DNA from 4 places in the Paenibacillus hubeiensis genome. Region 1 is predicted to be linked to each of the others. Evidence: riboswitches for the same ligand, from Rfam matches in the RefSeq annotation. Region 1 holds a riboswitch; each other region holds the start of a gene.
What was found. A riboswitch is a leader RNA that binds a small molecule or an ion and turns the genes downstream of it on or off. The one in region 1 is predicted to bind thiamine pyrophosphate.
Positions count from the first base shown of each region.

Region 2: another riboswitch for thiamine pyrophosphate. It lies ahead of RSX24_RS26530 (ABC transporter substrate-binding protein); the one in region 1 lies ahead of RSX24_RS07370 (thiamine phosphate synthase).
Region 3: another riboswitch for thiamine pyrophosphate. It lies ahead of thiC (phosphomethylpyrimidine synthase ThiC); the one in region 1 lies ahead of RSX24_RS07370 (thiamine phosphate synthase).
Region 4: another riboswitch for thiamine pyrophosphate. It lies ahead of thiM (hydroxyethylthiazole kinase); the one in region 1 lies ahead of RSX24_RS07370 (thiamine phosphate synthase).

Region 1 covers NZ_JAVYAE020000002.1:142,516-148,007, reverse strand. Annotated here, with positions in the region: gene RSX24_RS07385 (thiazole synthase) at 1-604, opposite strand, end outside; gene thiS (sulfur carrier protein ThiS) at 607-810, opposite strand; gene thiO (glycine oxidase ThiO) at 807-2,027, opposite strand; gene RSX24_RS07370 (thiamine phosphate synthase) at 2,042-2,728, opposite strand; TPP riboswitch at 2,930-3,039, opposite strand; gene RSX24_RS07365 (hypothetical protein) at 3,191-4,177, opposite strand; gene RSX24_RS07360 (hypothetical protein) at 4,164-4,715, opposite strand; gene RSX24_RS07355 (hypothetical protein) at 4,708-5,109, opposite strand; gene RSX24_RS07350 (ABC transporter permease) at 5,126-5,492, opposite strand, start outside.
Region 2 covers NZ_JAVYAE020000015.1:64,363-69,854, forward strand. Annotated here, with positions in the region: gene RSX24_RS26520 (ABC transporter permease) at 1-226, opposite strand, end outside; gene RSX24_RS26525 (MTH1187 family thiamine-binding protein) at 226-516, opposite strand; gene RSX24_RS26530 (ABC transporter substrate-binding protein) at 558-1,595, opposite strand; TPP riboswitch at 1,792-1,903, opposite strand; gene RSX24_RS26535 (VOC family protein) at 1,986-2,372, opposite strand; gene RSX24_RS26540 (DUF2798 domain-containing protein) at 2,579-3,067, shown strand; gene serS (serine--tRNA ligase) at 3,394-4,686, shown strand; gene RSX24_RS26550 (Ig-like domain-containing protein) at 4,810-5,492, shown strand, end outside.
Region 3 covers NZ_JAVYAE020000017.1:64,382-69,873, forward strand. Annotated here, with positions in the region: gene RSX24_RS27955 (hypothetical protein) at 1-610, shown strand, start outside; gene thiC (phosphomethylpyrimidine synthase ThiC) at 760-2,496, opposite strand; TPP riboswitch at 2,879-2,992, opposite strand; gene RSX24_RS27965 (IclR family transcriptional regulator) at 3,120-3,863, opposite strand; gene RSX24_RS27970 (alpha/beta hydrolase) at 4,410-5,435, shown strand.
Region 4 covers NZ_JAVYAE020000014.1:32,830-38,321, reverse strand. Annotated here, with positions in the region: gene thiD (bifunctional hydroxymethylpyrimidine kinase/phosphomethylpyrimidine kinase) at 1-678, opposite strand, end outside; gene thiM (hydroxyethylthiazole kinase) at 675-1,505, opposite strand; TPP riboswitch at 1,759-1,858, opposite strand; gene RSX24_RS25680 (radical SAM/SPASM domain-containing protein) at 2,072-2,947, shown strand; gene RSX24_RS25675 (pectate lyase) at 3,270-3,938, shown strand; gene RSX24_RS25670 (ECF transporter S component) at 4,452-5,045, shown strand; gene RSX24_RS25665 (ABC transporter ATP-binding protein) at 5,046-5,492, shown strand, end outside.

The sequences.
Region 1 (5,492 bases):
CGCCATCTGCCCCCAGTTCCATCGCTTGGGCAGCATCTTTGGGAGAACGAAGGCCTGCATCCACAATGACCGGAACCGCAGCCTGTTCAATGATCAGCTCAAGATTGTACGGATTTATCAGCCCTTTGCCCGCACCAATCGGCGAGGCCCCAGGCATCACGGCGTGTACACCGAGCAATTGCAGACGTTTGGCCAAAATGACGTCATCCGAAATATACGGCAGCACCGTAAATCCTCTTTCAAGCAGCATCTCGCAAGCCCTGTACGTTTCGATCGGGTCGGGCAACAACGTTCGCCCATCGCCGATCACTTCTACCTTAATCATATCACAAAGTCCCGATGCCCGTGCCAATTCGGCGATGCGTACCGCTTCTTCGGCATTCGTCGCTCCAGCGGTATTCGGCAGCAACGTGAATCGACTCAGGTCCAACGTGTCGAGAAAATGCTTGCGGTCCCGCTGCTCCAAATTCAAGCGCCTTATAGCAAATGTCAGAACCTCTGTGCCTGATGCCTCAACCGCCTGTCGTTGTACATCCAAGTCTTCGAATTTCCCTGTTCCCAGCAGCAATCTCGATTCAAAGGCATATTTTCCAATGTTTAACATACTTATCCGCCTCCCACAAAATGTACGATTTCGATTCGGTCTCCGTTTTTCAGCGGCGTCGTCTCATGAAGCTCTCGCGTTAAAATTTGCCGATTCAGTTCAACAACGACGGTTTTCACCTGAAGATTGAAAGAGAGCAACAATTTGTCCACACGATTCAACTGGTCTTCAATCTCCATCGATTGTCCGTTGACGATAATATTCAATGCATCATCCCCTTTCCGCTTAAGCGCTCCGGATTGAAAGCAGCAATCCCGAGTTCACCGGCTGATTTCCCCTCGATCAAATCCGCCAACACACTGCCTGTGATAGCGCTGAGCAAAATACCGTTCCGATAATGTCCGAAAGCGGCATACAATCCCGAATATTGTTCGCTTTCCCCCAAATACGGCAAACCATCCGGAGTCGATGGTCTCACGCCGGCCCAGGCTCGCTCGAATCGGGCGTGCGCAACGGCGGGAACCCATGCTGCCGCGGCGGAGATCAGTTTCTGGATCCCTCCAGGGGTCACATGCAAATCCGAAGCTCCCGCCAAGCTTGTTGCACCCAACCACACTTCTCCATTCGCTTTTGGAACGATATAAACATCTTCCGCATAAACGGTCCTGTCCGGTACATTTCCCCGTGCAGCGTCATGATGCGAAAACCGGACAGCAACCATTTCTCCCTTTACCGGCACGACAGGCATGTTCAACCCTACGCTTTCCATCAACTCTACTCCTTGCAGCCCGGCCGCGACTATGACATTTTTACATGTCAACATGCCAATGGAGGTTTGAACCCCTTGTATGCGCCCTGCCCCGGTTTGCAGCGTTACATTCTGAATGCCTTCCATGATTCGAGCCCCGTATGCTTGAGCGGACTTGGCATAAGCTGTGACAAGGTTTAACGGCAGCACTTCGCTTTCAGCTTGCCTGTACAACCCGCCATACGTATCCCGGCTTAGCCAGGGTGCCTGACGCTGCAGTTCCTGCCGATCCCAATACGTGCATGCATTCGAATCTGTTTCATATGCGGCTGCATATAGTCCTGCCTTTTGTCCGCTTCGAAAAGGCGTAATGAACCCGGCCTGCCGCAAACCAATGTCAATTCCGCTCATCGCTTGAATATGCTCCCTCTGCCGGTGAACCCGTTCACGGCTGCGCCGGGCAAGCTCCGCTATGGCCGCATGATGAAAGTGCTCACTGTCGGCAGCCAGCATGCCGGCCGCCGCCGATGACGTCCCTCCACCCATTCGGGCTCGTTCCAGGAGCATTACTTCCTGCCCGCGGGCTGCCAATTCATAAGCGATGGAACAACCGATGACACCCCCTCCGATCACGATCGTTTCGGCAGACATGTCCTTTCGCGAACGTGGATTCTCTTTTTTGTCGAGAATGTCGAACCCCGAACTACCGTCTAAGCTAATGCGATCATCAAACAACGATTGCCCCTCCTTCATCTTCGTTCAATGGCGTCATTCATGGGCCGTACACCGGACATGGCCTGTTTGAATGCAGCGGCTGCTTGCTCAGGTTTACTGTTCTCCCATATGGCGGACATGACCGCAATCCCGCTTGCCCCGGCTGCGTAAATCGCATCCACGGCATCAGGGCGAATTCCGCCGATCGCAATGACGGGAATGCAAAGGGAACTGCATATCGCTTTCAATGCAGGTATGCCTCTTGGCGCAGCGCCAATTTTGCTGTTGGTAGCAAAAACGTGCCCAAAAATAACATAATCTGCGCCTTGGCGCTCAGCGGATTTCGCCCCTTCCAAGGAATGCACGGAAACGCCCAGACGGATCGGTTCATGCTTGTTGTCCATCCGGATGGTTGTGCCATACTGTTTGAAATCCGATTCCCCCCTTTGCACGCCGCACAACTTAGGAACAGAAAAACCATCCATTCGATCAGGAATGCCATTAACGACAATTTGCGAAGCCGGGATACCCGCTTCTTGCATTCGTTCGGCCCAGTGCAATCTTTGGTTGATCGCAAGATGTTTTTCCCGAATATGAATGTAGTCCACCCAAGGGCTCACCCGGATCGCCTTTTCAAGAAAAACATCAAGGTCCCCCGTTCCGTTTGAAATGACATGGAGCTCCAATGATGAAGGTACTGATTGAGTTTGCGAAGCAACCATAACTCGGTTCACCTGCCTTTCTGAAAGAACACAAAAAACCACTCCCGCAGGGGAGTGGCGACTTATTCGTATCTTTCGTGCAATGCAAGGCAAATGCGAAACCAATGGGCATTATTCTCACGCGTTTATGCATGGAACGAGCATTGCCGATAATCGCATTGCAATCCAAGCGACGGCTGAAATACAGCCTTCCTTGTCATGACGAAAAACGTGCCACTTCCCTACGCTGGTATGATCCAGATCAGGTACAAAGGGTCCGGAATCGAATTATTCCATCTCAGCCGCATCGCGCGGCACCCCTAGTGCTCTTATGAAGTTGTAGCCTATATTACCATAGGCATCCTGTTTTGTCATCGATCATTTTTGCGTGCACTGCCAAAAATCAGGAAGATCAGCGCTTTTTTAGGTTAGACTACGCAGCTGAAAATATCGCACTATCCAGTGCCTTTTCGTCGGAGGATACTAGTGATTGATATAACAATTTTGCTCAAAATAGCCTCGAGCCGCTGCCTCCTGGGCATCCGTAAAAACTTCCTCCGGCCTGTATCCGTTCGAGCATGTGGCCGGATAATAATATTTGATGCCGCTGTCAGGATCCACGCCGCCGATCACGGCCGTCCTCTTAACAAGCCGGCCGCCTCCGATGGCAAAGTTGTTGATTTTTCGGCTCCCGCTCGGAATACCCTGAATGAAAGCAATGATCCCTGTGTCATTTATAGAGTTGTACCAGTCTTCCTGGGAGATGAGCGGCAGAGTAAACGTGTATGAGATGCCATTTCTTCTGGCAAATTCGTTGTGACGATTGATGACCTCGGCCAAATCCTCCTGAACGGCACTGACAATCCGGCTTCTGCGAACATGTTCAAAATGTTCATCATTTCTCAGCAACGGGATCCGTGTCGACGCGATGAGTTCGTTCCGAAAGCCTTCAAGCCACATTTGCTTTTCGGCATCATAGGCGTAGACATAACTATCCAACGTGAAATTGATGCTGTTTCCGTCTTCGTCTGCATAGGTATAGGGTTTCTTTGGGCTCCACACGTGACGAAAAGAGTTTTCGGGCTCCCCCATCATTTCCGTCTCTTTGGCATACATGTAGTAACCGTCGTAGTCCAGAACAACGATAGCCGGGATATAATCGAACAAGGAGCGAATCGCTGGCGGATCGTCCTGAATCCCCAAATTAAGAGCCATCGTTTGCGTAAACGTCTCCAGCGCCAAATCTTTATCAGCGTTCACAAACTTTGATGAACCGTAGCCCGCTTCTCCACTTTGCTTTTCGTTCTGGTGCATGACCATGCCAGCGTCCATGACGGCAGTCCTCAGCGCTGTCTCGTATCTATTGCTGAGGATCTGGGCCTCCTGGAGTTCCCGACTGCTCTGCGACACGATCCAAAAAAACGGAAAAAAGACAAGCACAAAAACGATGGACAGCTCAGTAATCTTCATTCAGCACCATCCCTCCATACGTGGTAAACACGGCGGGAGATTGGAGTGTCCCATTTAGCCATTCGCGGATAAGCATTGCGGGGGTTCGATTCGTATTTCTGACGGACACGGTAAAAAAATCCCCTACTGTAAACGTGTATCTTCGAGCAGGATCCTCCGCGGTTTCTAAACCGTCGGTCGGAAAAAGCCTCTCTTTGATTTGGCTTGAATAATATCCATCCAAAACCGTCTCGTACGTCCCCGTAAAAGTCGCAGGATTTTGGGGATCGATGTAATTCGGCACATATTTTTTGTGCAGATGCTCCATTGAAATGTCGTAGACATTGCCCGTGCGCGCCAATTGTTCTTCGAACTCGGCAAACATGGCTGGAGAAATGTAACCTTTGGTGCGAGCGGAATCAACAAAACGTGTGACGGTCTGGTAAACGGTCATCCGGGAAATCTCATCCTGCCGATCCGCCGTTTCGGCAGCCGGATATACATATAGCAGAAGTACTGCCAACAAGACGGCAAGCAGTTTGGATGCGGCATTAATCAATATCTCCGGCCTCCTTCCAGAACGAGATTTTATTCAGCTGCCCGGACTCGTCGCTGATAAACTCAGGCCTGTAGAGACCCATAAGCTGGACCGGAACGGTCGCCCCCCTGTCTGCCAAAGGGTCTATACGATAGGCGCTTCCGTCCACCTCCACCTGAATGGTTGTCCCCGTCATCTGTCTGACCGTATGCAGCACTTCCGCTCCGCTATAACGTTCCGGCTCAGAAATTCTCAGCGTTGTTGTCAACTTGCCCTCCATAGCTTCCGTTCCCTGGATGGTCTGATCAATGGCTTGTGCCAAGTGGCGAACATGATGCTGTCCGTGCATACAAGCTGCAACAAACATAACTACCGCCGTGCAAAACAACATAAGCTGCTGCGTGTTTCGGGACATCACCCTCCAGCTCCTGTCACGATTGCGTGAAAATAAGCCCTCTCACCACATTGGACTTATCTTTCACGATGATCGCTTTGAATTTCCCGCTCGGATTGACGTATTGGTTGTCTTTCTCGTTCATCGTTTGATTAATGCTCCCTACCTTGTTATCAGGCGCGATCACCGAGCCATAATCTGCGTTATTGACGTCACGTGAAATGTTCAATTCATTGCCGTACCATTGTCCCGCTGCGTTTTTGCCAGTAATGATCTGAATGCCGAACTGGTCTTTGTCCGCATACTTTCGCAGCGCATTGGTCACCTGGGAGCCGCTGATCGTTGTTCCGTCATAAACGGTGAATGCAGCCTGAGACAATTCGGTCTGAATGTCCGCGAAGTTG
Region 2 (5,492 bases), on a different contig from region 1:
ATCCGACGGCTGTGCCGGCAGCGAAGCCGATCAGGGTAAGTTGGATGGTAGCCCAAGCATGCATGCCGAGGCGATCGGCTTGAGATGCCGCTTCGCGGGCGATGTCCGAGGGTGCGGGAAGCATCCACTTTTCAATATGGAACAGGGATACGGCTCCCTGCCATAACGCGATAAAGAGAATAACCGCCACGAAGGGCGGCCATACGCTTTTCCAGTATGAATTCATTAGCGATATTTCTCCGTGAGGGCGTCCATGCTGAACCCGTCAGGGCTATGGGCAATTTTGATCTGGGAAATGATGCTTGGGCTGCCAGCCTCCACGAGTGCTTCGTGCATTTTGCGCACGATCTGCAGCAGCTCCTCAAGTTCGCCTTCCATGGTCGTTTCCAGCGGGTTTACTTGATATTTGACGCCGGATTGTTGAATGACTTCGATCGCGCGATCGACGTAAGGATAAGAGTTTTCGCCGTTCGGCGTTTTGGGAATCACTTGTATGCTAAGCAGTGTGCTGGCCATGTCCATTCACGGCTCCTTCCGATTTCGTTATATAGTTCTCGTTATTGTGGTAAAAATTCGTTCGTATACGCTTTGGAAACGTCGACTTGCTGGTCGAGCAGTTTTTTGCTGAACATCCAGTCCGCGTAATTTTGCCAAACTTCCTGTTTCTGTTCGCCCCAACGTGCGGCATCGTCCTGATATTTCGGGCTGAGCCACTTCTGGCTGGCGAGTACTAAATCCTTGTCGAGGTCCGGAACGGCCTTCAGCAAAATGTTGGCAGCCTCCTCCGGGTGATCAATCGCATATTGATATCCTTCGGATGTCGCTTTCATGAACGCTTTAACCAGCTCCGGATCATTCTGAATCGTCGTTTCGTTGGTTACGAGCACAGGCGTGTAATAGTCGAGCGCTTCGGAGTAATCCTTGACGTACAGCATGTCGATCGGTTCATTCCGCAGCTGTGCTTCAATCCCGGTCCACGCATAGAAGATCCAGGCAAAGTCGATGTCGCGTTTCACGGCAGTGAAGAAATCGGCATCGCCCATATTGATGTTTTTCACCTTGGAGACGTCGGCGCCTTCGCCTTCCATAATCGATTGCATGACGGCTTCTTCTACCGGAGAGCCCCAGCCTCCATACGATTTGCCTTCAAAGTCTTTGGGCGATTTGATATTCCGGTCCACCGGAGCGGCAAAGCCGGACGTGTTGTGCTGAATGACCGCGGCGATGGATACGAGCGGTACGTTTTGCGTGCGTGCTTGGGTTACGCTCTCCTGGTAACTGACGCCAAAAGGGACCTCGTTCGAGGCTACCATCGTGTCCGCTCCGCCTGCGCCAGGCTGCACGATTTCGACGTTAAGTCCCTCGGCTTTGTAAAAGCCTTGATCCACCGCAGCGTACAGGCCGGTATGGTTCGTATTCGGCGTCCAATCGAGCACCACCTTAACGTCTTTCAGTGCGGCATTGCCGCCTTCGCTTGCCTTTTCCGTGCTGCTGCCGTTCTCGCCGGCAGGTGCCGCTTCCTTGCCGCCGCATGCGGCAACGGTTACGAGGGTGATGCACAAGAGCATCAGGCCCATCATTTTGCGCCATTTCATTTCTTTTTCTCTCCTTCATATTGTCCGGCCATCGGCACGGGTACTCCTTGGCTTCATGTCCACAACATCTGATTAAGAATGCCATATCAGGGGAATTGCATCGCGGTCCACACGTTCTGATATTAACAAAAAAGCGCCCCGTTATTCGGGACGCATGCAGGCGTTAGAGAATGGCCACCAGCCTTGGGGCTGTGCCTTGGTCAATATACTCCGATTCCTACGCTGGCATGATCCAGATCAGGTCTAAGGGTCAGTATCTTATGGGATACACTCTCAGCCGGCCAATTCCGACACCCCTGGGAAGCTATGAAGTTACGGGCGTTGCTATCACAGTAATTATAGGCAAGAGTCCGGATTGTGTCCAGTAAGGAATTGGAGGGACGACCGGGATTACCGTTGGAAAAATTCAATCCATTCTTTTTCAGGTCCATAGATGAAGAAGTAACGATATCCGTTCGGCAAGGTTACAATCTCCCCATCGATGAACTCTGCATCCGTTGCCTGAATGCGCCGGTATTCCGCTTCGATGTCCTCCACATGGATGGCAAAGTGGTGCACCGTTCCTTCGGATGGCAGCTTGTCGCTATACCCCTGAATCAGCTCGATCTCGGTCTCGTCGCTCCCGTTAAAACCGAGAAATGCCAGCTGAATGACACCGTTGGTGTGAGTCAACCGTCCCTTCAGTTCCAGACCGACAATCTCGGTATAGAAGCGGAGCGTTGTTTCCAGATCGCGAACGGAGATTCCGACGTGGTCGACGCGTTTTTGAAAAGCCATATGAACATACCTCCCGGGGCAGATAATTCGCCATTAGCATTTTAGAAATAGAATAGATGTGAAAATCCAAGCTGTCAAGTTGGAATTGGGGGCGGCGGTTGAACACGCTTACGCAAAAAATAAAGATTTAAATTTTAAAAGTTCACAATTTGTTCACTTATGAAGGGCATAACGTGATCTCTATAATGATCAAATGAACAGAAAGGATGAGTACATTGCCAACAACGAAAAGAGAACAAGTGGTGTTCGGATTAATGATGTGCTTCGGCATGGTCACGATCATGCTGTTGTTTAATCTGTATAACAGCGGAATGATCGGGAAATTGTCTTTGATGGAGATTCTGCTGCAGTTTGTGATCTGTTTTGTGGTCGCTTTTGCGGTTGAATCGATATTGGTAGGTCCTGTGGCGAAAAAAGTAGCGTTTTCCCTGCCGTTCGACAAGTCAAACAAATTGGTGGCCGTGTTGACGCTCTCGTTTTTTATGGTGGTCGGCATGGTGTTGGTCATGTCTTTCTATGGTGTAATGACATCCTACCTCACCAATGGACTTGGAGGTCGTTCCATCCTGCGAAGCTATGGTTCGGCGATCGGCCATAACTTCTTGCTGGCACTTCCGGCACAGCTTCTGGTGGTGGGGCCGATCGTTCGGGCTGTATTTGGCAATGTGGTGGCCAGAAGCAAAGTCAGCGCTTGACCGATCTGTCTTATTTCCTGGGCAATGGTCGTTTGAAAACATAATGAATGAAGCTCTTGCGAATGGGGGAGCATTTCATATATAATCATTGTCAACAATTGCAGATCGGAACTATGCCGTTGAAGAGCATCCAACTCGGAGGCGTTTTCGCCAGGGGAGCGAACCCATTCCCCAAGTTAACCGGAACCGCCCGTTATCGCGGACCAAGAGGCTGGACACAGGATTACCTGTCCCGGCAAGTTGGGTGGCACCGCGAGCAGAGCGCTCCTCGTCCCAAGGGATGAGGGCGCTCTTTGCATTTTTATAGCCCAAAGGAGACGGTGTACATGTTGGATATGAAATGGATTCGTGCGCATGCGGATGAGGTTCAGGCGGCCGCGGACGGCAAAAAAATCAAGGTTTCGGTTCGCGAGCTGCTCACGCTGGACGAGGAAAGAAGAAGGCTTTTGCAGGAAACGGAGGAAGGGCGCCGCTTGCGGAACGCCTGGTCAGCTGAGATTGGCAAGCTGATGCAGACGGGAGATCGGGCACAGGCGGAAGAGCTGCGGACACGCGTAAAGGAGCTTAACGACAAGCTCCAGCAGAATGAGACCAAGCTTGCCGACGTGCAGGAGGAGGTAACGAGACTGCAGTGGCTGGTGCCGAACGTGGTGTCGCCGGATACGCCGGCAGGAGCATCGGATGAAGATAACGTTGAAGTGCGGCGTGTCGGTGAGATTACGAAATTCGATTACGATGCGAAGGATCATGTTGAGCTGGGTGAAATGCATGACATGATCGACATTGCCCGAGGCGTAAAAATCGGCGGCACTCGCAGTTATGTATTGAAAGCAGCAGGTTTGCTTTTGCATCGGGCCGTACAACAGTTAGCCCTCGACCTATTATTGAAGAAAGGCTTCACGCCGATGGAAGTGCCGCTGATGGTGAGGGAGGAAGCGCTGGTTAACACGGGCTTCTTCCCCACAGGGCGGGATCAGGTATATGAGCTTGAGGGCGAGAACAAATGGTTGGTAGGGACTTCGGAGGTGCCGCTTGTTTCTTATTATATGGATGAAGTCGTGGATGTAGCGGAGCCGATCCGATTGGCCGCCATGTCCACCTGTTTCCGCAGCGAGGTTGGATCGGGCGGCAGGGATGTGCGCGGACTGTATCGGGTGCACCAGTTTTCCAAGGTAGAACAGGTCATTATCTGTGCGCCGGATGCGGACGAATCGGAACGAATGCTGCAGGAGATCACCGGACATGCGGAGGAACTGCTGCAGCTGCTGGAGCTTCCGTATCGCGTGGTTGCCGTGTGCATCGGAGACATGTCGCAGAAAACCTATAAACAGTACGATATCGAGACATGGATGCCCAGCCGCGGAGCCTATGGAGAAACGCATTCGTCGTCGAACCTGCACGACTTCCAGGCCCGGCGCTCCAACATCCGTTGTCGTAACGCAGAAGGCAAGCTGGTCTATTGCCATACGCTTAACAATACGGCAGTGGCATCGCCGCGCATATTGATCCCGCTTTTGGAGAATCACCAATTGGAGGACGGGAGCATACGCATTCCGGCAGCGCTTCGGCCCTATATGGGGGGATTGGAATACCTGAAGCTGCCGGAAGCAGAAAAATAACAAAACATGTCGAATGGTCCTGTTATCCGAATTTCTTCAGTTATAGTATTCATTTCTGGGCATACCATTTCCGATATACTATAATAGGAGTAAAATACTGGATTATGGGAGATGAAGATGGGCATGAAAGGTTTAAGAGCAGGATTCAAGGCAACCCTAGCCTTGATCGTGGCGTGCGTTGCGCTGATTCCATCGCTGGCCATGGCGGCCGCGGGAGATATCACATCCATTAAAATTGTAAGTAATACGGATAAAATGAGCGTTTCCGAAACGGCCTCGTTGAAAGTGATGGCGGTGGTGGAAGGATTCGATAACGAGCAGGACGTCACGGCTGGCGTGACATGGTCGTCGAGCAATGCCAAAGTCGCTACCGTAACGAAAGGCAAGATCAAAGCCGTGGGTGCGGGAGAAGCGACCATCGTCGCCCAGGTGGATAACGAGAAGGCGCAGTTTGCCGTGCAGGTACAGGAGAAAATCAAAAAGATCAAGGCATCGCCGAGCTCTTATAATTTTGTCAAAGGCAAGGAGAGCGCATTGCCCAAAGTAACGATCGTGCGAACGAGCGGTAAAGAAGAGGACGTCACTTCCCAAATCGTCTGGACAGTTTCCAAGCCATCCGCCGTCGTGGAAAATGGGAAAATCAAAGGGGTGGAACCGGGACGCGTGCTGCTGCAAGGAAAATACGGCTCAACCACGGTCAAAGTCCCTGTAGCGATTACCGATATCATCGCCAAGGTGGAGGTTACGCCATCGGCCATCCAGATGAACATCAAGAAGTCCAAAGCTCTTAAGGTCATCGGTACCTA
Region 3 (5,492 bases), on a different contig from region 1:
GGTGCACTACGTCGATCCGGGACTAGACCGGATCAAAAGCGACGCAGGCTTCAACGAAAACACCGTCCGCGACAAAGTAGCCAGCACGATGGAATGGATCGCACGATGCCATGCCGATGCCATTCTCGTCACCTGCACGCTCTTCACGGCCGTTCTGGAACAGGAGACCCTGCCCGCTTCCATTCCCGTGATCGGCATCGACGATCCCTTGTTATCGATGATGCAGCGCCAGCCGAAGCCCTATTTGCTCGCCTTCACCAACCCAGCCACCGTCCAAGGAACGATGGACCGCTTTTTGCGCCATTTACAGCCGGAGGAGGAACATCACGCGTCAAATCATGCCCTTCAAGCCAAGAGCGTTTTGCTGCCAGGCACGTTCGAGCTGATTATGCGCGGTGACCGCGAAGGTTACGCGGCAGCCGTTCAGGCGGGATTGATGCGGCATGCCGAACGATATTCGGGTTGGACGCCGATTGCCGCCCAGTTGTCCATGGCTCCGGCGGCAGCACGGGTAACAATGGCTAGCGGCATAACCGTGCACAGTCCCCTTTCCGTTCTGGCACCGTATTTGCAACGGGAATTGAATATGCAGCTAAAGTCCGGCTTGTGATGCATGACATGCAAAAAAGCAGTTCATTCCCCAAGATAGGGAGATGAACTGCTTTTTGCTGTTTTGCTTCTCCTCCTGTCCGTTTTGTTGCGGACAGACAATAACGCCAATTTAACGGATTCGCGGACAACCGCGCAAGAAGGCCGGCATTATGAGCGCATCCGGTATTCTTCGGCCTTTTCCTGCATGCCTGCGGCAACCGCCTCTTGTTCCGACAATCCCTTCTCCGCGGCAAATGCACGGATATCCTGCGTAATGCGCATGCTGCAGAACTTCGGTCCGCACATCGAGCAGAAATGCGCCTGCTTCGCTCCTTCGGCAGGCAGTGTTTCGTCGTGGTAGGACATGGCCCGTTCGGGGTCGAGCGACAGGTTGAACTGGTCACGCCAGCGGAATTCGAAGCGGGCTTTGGAAAGCGCGTCGTCCCGGCGCTGCGCACGCGGATGGCCTTTGGCCAGATCGGCGGCATGGGCCGCGATTTTGTAGGCGATGACACCTTCGCGCACATCGTCCTTGTTCGGCAAGCCGAGATGTTCCTTCGGCGTAACGTAACAGAGCATGGATGTGCCGAACCAGCCGATCATGGCCGCCCCGATGGCCGACGTAATATGGTCGTACCCCGGCGCAATGTCCGTGGTCAGCGGGCCGAGCGTGTAGAACGGCGCTTCCTGGCAAATCTCCATTTGCAAGTCCACGTTTTCCTTGATTTTGTGCATCGGCACGTGTCCAGGACCCTCGATCATCACCTGCACGTCATGCTTCCAGGCGATCTGGGTCAATTCCCCCAGCGTCGCGAGTTCCGCCATCTGCGCTTCGTCATTGGCATCATAAATGCTGCCCGGACGAAGGCCGTCTCCCAGCGAAAAGGCGACGTCATACCGCTTCATGATCTCGCAGATTTCTTCGAAATGGGTGTACAGGAAATTTTCCTGATGATGCGCCAGACACCAGGCCGCCATGATCGATCCGCCCCGTGACACGATGCCCGTCATCCGTTTGGCAGTCATCGGAATATAGCGGAGCAGCACGCCCGCATGAATCGTAAAGTAGTCCACGCCCTGCTCGGCCTGCTCGATCAGCGTGTCGCGGTACAGCTCCCACGTCAGCGCCTCCGCCTCCCCTCCGACCTTTTCCAATGCCTGATAGAGCGGCACCGTGCCGATCGGTACCGGCGAATTGCGAATGATCCATTCGCGGGTGGTGTGAATGTCTTTGCCCGTGGACAGATCCATCACCGTATCCGCTCCCCAACGGACGGCCCAGGTCATCTTCTCGACCTCTTCCTCAATGGAAGACGATACGGCCGAATTGCCGATATTGGCATTGATTTTGACGTGGAAATGGCGTCCGATCATCATCGGTTCGCTCTCCGGATGATTGATATTGGAAGGCAAAATGGCTCGGCCGCTGGCCAGCTCCTGCCGTACGAATTCAGGCTCCACGCCTTCGCGGATGGCCGCGAATTCCATCTCGGGCGTAATGATGCCTCTCCGTGCATAGTGCATCTGCGTCACGCATCGCCCTTCCCGTGCCCGCAGCGGTTTCCCGGTGACGCCGGGATACGTCTCGGCTCCAGCTCTTGTGCTGCCCGGCTTCAAGCCGTTGTCCTCCGGCTTAATCGTCCGGCCTTCGTACGTTTCTACGTCCTCGCGCTCCGTAATCCACTGTCTGCGCAGCGCGGGCAGGCCCGTCCGGATGTCCACCTCATAATCCGGATCGGTCATCGGACCGCTCGTATCGTACACGCGGAGCGGTTCGTTATGCTCCACCCCTTGGGGAGTGCTTGTGTCATGAAGGGCAATTTCGCGTTCGGGGACCAACAGGTCCGGTCGCGAGCCCTGAATGTATACCTTGCGGCTGCCCGGAAAAGGCCGCAGCCGCCCCATGCTTTCTTTTTCCGTATCCCGATGGTTTTCCTGTCCCGCTGTTTCGTGTCCTGTACTCATCGCTCGTTCTCCTCCTCATGGTATGGTCCGGCATTGCTCATTCTGCGCACCTGTTCATCAGGCCAAGCATGAAGGAAGTACAGCACGGGCGAATTCAAAAACACGGATACAGCTCCAGGGCGGGCGGGAACATGGCAACCATGGCCCCCGCATCACACATCTCCACCTTGTCGGAACGCCACGGAGATGCGATGATTTGTCGGATACTGCATTAAAAAGCCGGTTCCCCAAGGGAACCGGCTTTATCCTTCATCGCCAAACGTGCCACGGCAAGTCTACCCACAGGGGAGCTTCACTCAAGGCATATTGACGATGCTCGTCGTTGTTTCGCCGATTACTTCCCTACGCTGGCATGATCCAGATCAGGTGCTAAGGGTCCGGAATCTCATGCGATTCCGTCTCAGTCCGGACAATTCGGACTCCCCCAGTAACGTTTGACGGCTAGCGGCAACTTTGCCGCTGCGTCCTATTCAGTTCAGTCAGCCCATGTCTTGGGCTGTCCATTACAGATTAGCCTAAACATGGCGGAAAAACAACCTTATTTTCCAAAATGCCGTTTCGGATCAGGCCAGCATAAGTCCCATCTGCGCGGCGGCTTCTTTCAGGACCGGAGCATACTCATGGAGCGTCTCCTGGGAAAGGCGGCTGACAGGCCCCGATACGGACAACGCGGCGGCGATCCGGCCATCCCGGCCCATAATGGGCACGGACACCGCCGCGGCCCCCGGTTCGCGCTCTTCGTAACTTGTGGCGTAGCCGGCGTCCCGAATATCCGCCATCTGCGCCAAATACGCCTGCGGATCGATGAATACGGGCCATTCCGGGCCGTTCATCAGTTCTTCCCGGTCTTCCTCGCTTGCAAAAGCCATCAGCACCTTGCTGGAAGCCCCTACGGACAACGGCAGCCTTGCGCCAACGGGAGCCACCCGGCGGATCGCCTGATCGCTCTGTACGGCCTGTATCCGAATCCGTTCGGCACCGTCGCGCAGATACAAGCTTACCGTCTCCCCGAGCCGGTCTCTCAGCCGTTCCATCGCCGGCAGCAGCAAAATGGCGGGATCGTCGCTCCGGGACATATGCGCCGATAGTTCCCAAATGCGAATGCCGAGTCTGTATTTCTCGGTCGCCGCATCGCGGATCACAAATCCCCGGTCTTCCAGGGTAGCCATGAGGCGATGCACGGTGCTCTTATGCAATCCGATCTGGCTGGCGATTTCGGTCAATCCCAGATCGCTGCGGGTCGTAAAACACAATAATATATCCAGCGCCCGTTCTACAGCCCGGACGGTTAACTTTCGGTCCTCCATGGCAGAATGCCCTCCTCATGTTTCATCACATGAAACTCGGTTACATAAATTATATGAGAAACGATTCCATCTGTAAACCGATGCCCGTTAAATTCGAACCGTAAGAAGTATCGTGGGGTCTAGGTTATCAGACTTCATCCCCTGTATTTTGCACTCAAAGGAAATAATAACCATGCATCTAAAGAACTATATAACAATTAGGTAACAAATACGCCTGAAGAATTGACATTGGCTATGGTGGAACATACGATAATAAAAAAGTCTATTCGCCATCACAAAGAGGAAAAGAACGAGCGTTTCCACATTTTCTCGTTCCTATTGGAATAACTTTCCGAAAGCGAATTCATATTTTCGCTTATGCCTGAATGGTATAAGTATAACCGTCCAACTCTGTTTTTTTCACGGAACCGAACTTGTCATGTCGACATAATCTGACTCTTTCCTCCTCTGCGCCCCAGTAATCCGGCGGCGGGCAGTTTTGGAGAAAATGATCGTCAGTGAGAATTCGTCGTCATCTTTAGCCGATTCAACAAAGGAGGGGCATGTATGTTTCCGACATCCCAGAGCGAGGCCCCGCTGCAAACGAAAGTTTCCGATCTGCCCTCTTCGCTGTCTCCGAGGCTGATCCGGCTTAAACATATTATCGTGGCGTTGCTGCTCTCCGTTGTATTTTTTCTGTTATTTTGCTTCATCGCGCTTCACGGCTACATCGCTTGGGTGCTGTCCAACCCTACGGTAGCCCCCGTCTTCTCCAATCCGATGCAGGCCAAAAACATGAAATACGAAGACATCACGTTCCCGGCCGTCGACGGAAGCCGCATCATGCAAGGCTGGTACATTCCTGCCGACGCCGACGTGAACAAAACGATCATCTTCAGCCATGGATACGGAGCCAACCGGGAGGAAACCTGGGTGCCCATGTACGATTTGGCGCATTATGCCCATCAGCTTGGGTTCAACGTGGTGATGTTCGATTATGGTTTTGCCTCCCAGGTCAACAAAGCCGTCGCTACGGGCGGCAAGGCGGAATCCAAGCAATTGCTCGGAGCGATCCAATTCGCCAAACAGCGCGGTGCCCAGGAAATCGTCGTATGGGGATTTTCGATGGGAGCGGGTACGGCATTGCAGGCAGGGCTGTTGACCCAGGACGTCGACGCCATGATATTGGACAGCACGTTTCTGCTGGAACCGGATACGCTATACCATAATATCCATAATCAAATTGACCTGCCGCGCCAGCCGACGCTGGAAATTTTGAACCTGCTGTTCCCTGTCCTGAATGGCACAGGCTTGCAGCAAATTCCGTACCAAGAAGTCAAAAAGAAGGATTATCCCTTCCCGATCTTCTTCGTTCACGGAACGGAAGACGAGAAGGCGCCTTACCCGATCGCGGAGCTGCTCGCCGCCAACCAGTCGAATGCCAATTCGGAGGAATGGATTGTTGACGGAGCGCACCATGAGCTGATTTTCCGCGAGCATCCAAAAGAATATTTGCGACGCGTCTCCACATTCCTCAGCCATGTCACAAACACCGACGACAATGATGTGCAAAATACCGGCGGCAGCCATTGACGATCAGCGCAACTGAAGCCTATGCATCAGAAACATGGAATTGCATGAAAATTCGAG
Region 4 (5,492 bases), on a different contig from region 1:
TCCTTTCGCCAATTCAGCCGCAATCGCCGCCGAGAAAGTGCAGCCCGTACCATGGGTATGACGCGTCAGAACGCGTGGGTTCTCGAAATAATGAAAGGAATGTCCATCATACAGCACATCCACGACGGAGCCGTGATCGCCTGCATGGCCGCCTTTGATCAAGACGTAGGCAGAGCCCATCTGCACGATGCGCCGTGCCGCTTCTTCCCGCGAAGCCAAACCGCCAATGGACATGCCTGCGAGCAGCTCGGCTTCCGGAATGTTGGGCGTGGTTACCAACGCAAGCGGCAACAAATCCGAAATGAGCGTCTGCACCGCTTGCTGCTGGAGCAGGGGGGCACCGCCCTTGGCGACCATGACCGGATCGATGACCAGTTTGGGCCAGCGATACGTCCGGCATTTTTCCGCGACAATCCGGATCAGGTCCGCGCTGAACAACATGCCGGTCTTGACGGCGCCTGGATAGAGGTCGGTTCCGATCGAGTCGAGCTGCGCGGCCACGCCTTCGTTCGGAACAGCGAAAACACTTTGTACACCGAGGGTGTTCTGCGCAGTGATGGCGGTGATTGCACTCATGCCGTACACGCCGAGCTCCTGAAAAGTTTTCAGGTCGGCTTGAATGCCCGCGCCGCCGCCGCTGTCCGAACCGGCAATCGTGAGAGCTTGCGGGATCGTCATCGTGCACCTCCGGCAGCTTGCCGAATTTGCGACCGTTCTGTCACCAGTGCCGGCGTGACTTGTGCCAGTTGGTTCAGCAGCTCGATTTGGAAGCTGCCGGGACCTTGTTGTGCCGTTCGTTCTGCCGCTTGTTCGGCGGCTATGCCGTAGAAGGCCAGCGCTTCGGCAATGCTGTCTAATCGTTCGCGCCCAGGCTCCGCAATCGCGGCAAACGCCCCGATGACTGAACTCAGCAGGCACCCGGCTCCGGTGACACGGGTGAGCAGGGCATGGCCATTGCCGATCACGTAAGTGGTTTCGCCGTCGGACACCACGTCTTCCTGACCGGTTACGGCTGCGATGCAGCCGAGCTGCTTAGCGGCACGCTCCGCAATGTGGATGCGGTCGCCTTTACCGTGTCCTGCATCCACGCCTTTAATCTCCCAGTTCTCCCCGATGACGTTGGCCACCTCGGCGACATTGCCGCGCAGCACGGTTAGCTGCAGTTCATGAACAAGCTTGCGTGCCGTTTCGGTGCGATAGGCCGTGGCTCCTGCGCCAACCGGGTCGAACACGACGGGCACGCTGTGGGTATTGGCTGCGCGTCCGGCAAGACGAATCGACGTCACGACGTCCTCATTCAACGTACCGATGTTAAGCACAACGGCTCCGGCCATTTTGGCAACGTCGGCGACCTCTTCATGAGCGTACGCCATGAAAGGAGAGGCGCCCAATGCAAGCAGACCGTTGGCGGTAAAAGGGGCTACGACAATGTTGGTAATGTTGTGGACCAACGGATTTTGGGTACGAACGCGTTCCAAATAGGACATATGTGAATGCCTCCTCATCAAGAATAGGTATTTCTGCGCGCTGGTTTCCGGATCGCAGGAAGATCAGTGAAGGGATGACTGGAAATAAATTCTGTCGCGGTGTGTTCGGCAACAACGATCGCATTGCGCGTTCTGGCATCTGCCCAATCGCCCGATGCGCCCCGTGACAAACAAAGCCCCTCCCATTTCCAAGGAAACGGGAGGGGCTTTTCAACGCAAATAGGGATACATGTCTTACGCAAGCCATACCCCTTGCATAATGTATTAATTGGTAAAGTCCGCTCCACTTCCCTACGCTGGTATGATCCAGATCAGGTTCAAAGGGTCCGAAAATCATTCGTCTCAGCCGTGAGGCTCCCCTAGTGACTGTTTGCAGCTTATGCAGTTGTGCATTCAGCATACCTCACAAGTGAGGATGGTGTAAATAGGACCCGGAGGGGCGAGCATCCTTTCCAGATGGAGAATTCCGTCAGTCGATTTACCTTGCTTGCGGAACCCGATATAATAATAAAGGCGCATTTTGGCCGCATCACGAATGAAGTCGGGAAGGGACTCATCCCCCTGACTGGAATGGGGACCACGCATTGAAAACGTTCAAAAAGGTTTATATAGAGATCACGAGCATTTGCAACCTGGCCTGCAGCTTCTGTCCGCAGACGAAGCGAGCCAAAGGATTTATTGATCCGGAAACGTTCAGCATGGTGCTGGATCAGATCAAGCCGCATTCAAGTTACATTTATCTGCATGTCAAAGGCGAGCCGCTGCTTCATCCCAAAATCGATTTGCTGCTGGACATCGCCCATGAGAAGGGTTTCAAAGTGAATATTACGACGAACGGAACGTTGCTGCCGAAAACGAGACACAAGCTGCTCGGCAAGCCGGCGCTGCGCCAGATGAACTTTTCCCTGCACAGCTTCGACGGGCATGAGGGCTCCAAAGATCGCGAAGGGTACCTGAGCAACATCTTTTCGTTTGTGCATGAAGCGACGAAGCATAACGTCATCGTGTCGTTCAGATTGTGGAATTTGACGCAGGACAATTTCACGAATGCCCAGAAGCAGCGCAACCGCGAAACGCTCGATCATTTGGAGCGCGAATTCAATCTGGATTATAAAATCGAGGAAAAAGTCGTACCGGGCAGCGGCGTCAAAATCGCGCCGAACGTGTACCTGAACCAGGACCATGAATTCCAGTGGCCAAGCCTGGATACGCCGGAGGATGACGGTAAAGGATTTTGCCATGCGTTGCGCACGCAAGCCGCGGTGCTTGTGGATGGAACGGTGGTTCCGTGCTGCCTGGACGGCGAAGGCGTCATTAATTTGGGGAACGTGCATGAACGTTCCTTCTCGGAGATTGTGGAAGGCGAGCGCGCCAACAATCTGTTCTATGGTTTTTCGAGACGCGAAGCGGTGGAGGAGCTTTGCCGCAAATGCGGATACCGTCAGCGGTTCGGTGCGTAGGATTGGATTTTGAATAAAAAGACGGGGACGGCTTGATTTCAAGTCTGCCCTTGTTGTCTTTCATCTGAAGGAAAATAAGGTAATTCCAGCACACCGAGAGTTAACACCGGCAGATGCGATGTTCGGAACGGGTACGGATAGGTCTCATTTTCTCAGAGCTGGCGTGAATGTCGGAGAGATGTGAACTACGGATTATTCTTGGAACGTTCCTTTCCTGATAGGATGAGGTTGCGGCCAGGACAAGCGGAGCTGTGCATCTGCGAGGCTTGCCGACAAACCGCCCGTAATGGCGGAAAATCCGATCGCCAAGGAGGAATTCATGATGAAAAAAATGTTGACCGTACTTTTGTCCGCCGGTTTGGTTGCCTCATTGTTTGCTGTGATTCCCGCAGCGGCAGCGCCCGAAATCGTCAAAACGACGATTATCGTCAAAAAGGGCGAAACGTACGACGGCAAGGGGAAAAGCGTGGCTGCCGATCCGAACACGTTGGGAGACGGAAGCCAGGCTGAGAACCAGAAGCCCATTTTCAGGCTTGAAGCAGGCGCAACCTTGAAAAACGTAGTCATTGAAGCTCCTGCTGCCGACGGCGTTCATTGTTATGGCAGCTGCAATATCGAAAACGTGACCTGGAAGGATGTCGGCGAGGACGCGCTAACCCTGAAATCCTCCGGCACCGTTAACATAACGGGCGGAGCGGCGTATAAGGCGTACGACAAAGTATTTCAGATGAATGCCTCGGGAACGATCAACATCAAAAATTTCAGGGCAGACGACATCGGCAAACTGGTGCGCCAAAACGGAGGCACCTCTTATCAGGTTACGATGAGTGTGGACAACTCCAACATCTCCAACGTCAAGGATTCGATTCTGCGCACGGACAGCAGCTCGACCGTCGGCAAAATCACCAATACGCGGTATTCCAAGGTGCCTACGCTCTTCAAAGGGTTCGCCTCCGGCAAAACGAGCCAATCGGGCAATACGCAATACTGAATCATCAGCGACGCGATTGCCAGAGAGTCATCTCTAATGTTCAAGAGTCTTGCCTGACCTTTGCGCCAACGATTGCCGATTCTACCGAAGGCATTCCTGTGATGGGGATGCCTTCACTATCGCTCGTGCATAAATGGGAATGATTCGGGATTGCCACAAATACCCTTCTGTTGTACAGTATAACCATTGAAATAACGAAAGCCGGGAGCTCAATGAAGTTGGGCTGAGAGGGTGGCCTTGTGCCGCTGACCGTATCTGATCTGGGTAATGCCAGCGTAGAGAACCATTCGATCCATGATGGGGAAAATAAACACGCAATTCGTGCACACAACGTCTCATGAATTCGGCAGCATATCCTTTGCCTTATTCCTGAATGGGATAAGTGTGGGTTGTCCTGTTTATGTGCCATTTTCCGCCCATGTTTCGTCAACTGTACGCATGGCCTGCCCGATATCGGGGAGGCTTTTTTGTTATTTTCAAACTACTGACGATAAGAGAAGGGGAGTAGAGAAAATGGTAAATGCGGGGAGCAGCAGCAAATTAAGATTAACGGATATTTTGGTCACGATCGTGATCGCGGTTGTATTCGGGGTGATCTACAAAATATGGGGACCGACCTATGATCTGATGAAACCGTTCGGCGTGCATGCCGAGCAGATGATCTACGGTATGTGGTTCATGGCGGGAACGTTTGCCTTTCTCGTCATTCGCAAGCCGGGCGTTGCCATTCTGGCCGAGGTTGCGGCCTCCACGGTCAGCGCTTTCCTCGGCAGCGAATGGGGCATGTCCACGCTTGTATACGGGCTGCTGCAAGGGCTGGGCGCGGAAATTTTCTTTGCGGCATTCCTGTATCGGAAAACGAATTTGCCCGTGACCTGCCTGGCCGCCATCGGGGCAGGACTTGCTTCGCTCATACTGGATTACCAATACGGGTACATCGAGTCCCTCTCGACTTGGAACTACACCCTGTTTATCGGGTTCCGCCTGATCGGCAGTGCCGTGATCGCAGGCGTATTTGCCTATTATTTGGCGAAGGCACTGGAGCTGACCGGCGTGACCCGTACGTTAAGACCTGCATCGAAGCAGGATTACGAGGCATTGGATTAAATGCACAGGCAAGAATGCGTGCGGGAAACCGGGCTAGCAGCGAGCATCGTGAACTTGAGATGCAAGTTTCCCGGGGAACAAGGCCTGTTGTTTCAAGGGCTCTCTTTATCGGTGAGCCAAGGAGAGAAGGTGCTATTACTTGGAGCAAGCGGATCGGGAAAATCCACGTTGCTGCAAATATTGAGCGGAATCATTCCGCATGCGGTGGAGATGCCCATGAAGTGCGACGACATTCTGGTGCCAAAGCGGGCAGGCATCGTGTTCCAGGACCCGGATGCCCAGTTCTGCATGTCGCATACGGATGAGGAAATTGCATTCGTGCTGGAGAACCGGAACGTTCCTCGGGAGCAAATGGCAGCGCGGATCGGCCTTGCTTTGCAGCAGGTCGGGTTGGCCTTCGAGGGCCATCGTGCTCCGATCCAATCCCTGTCCCAGGGCATGAAGCAG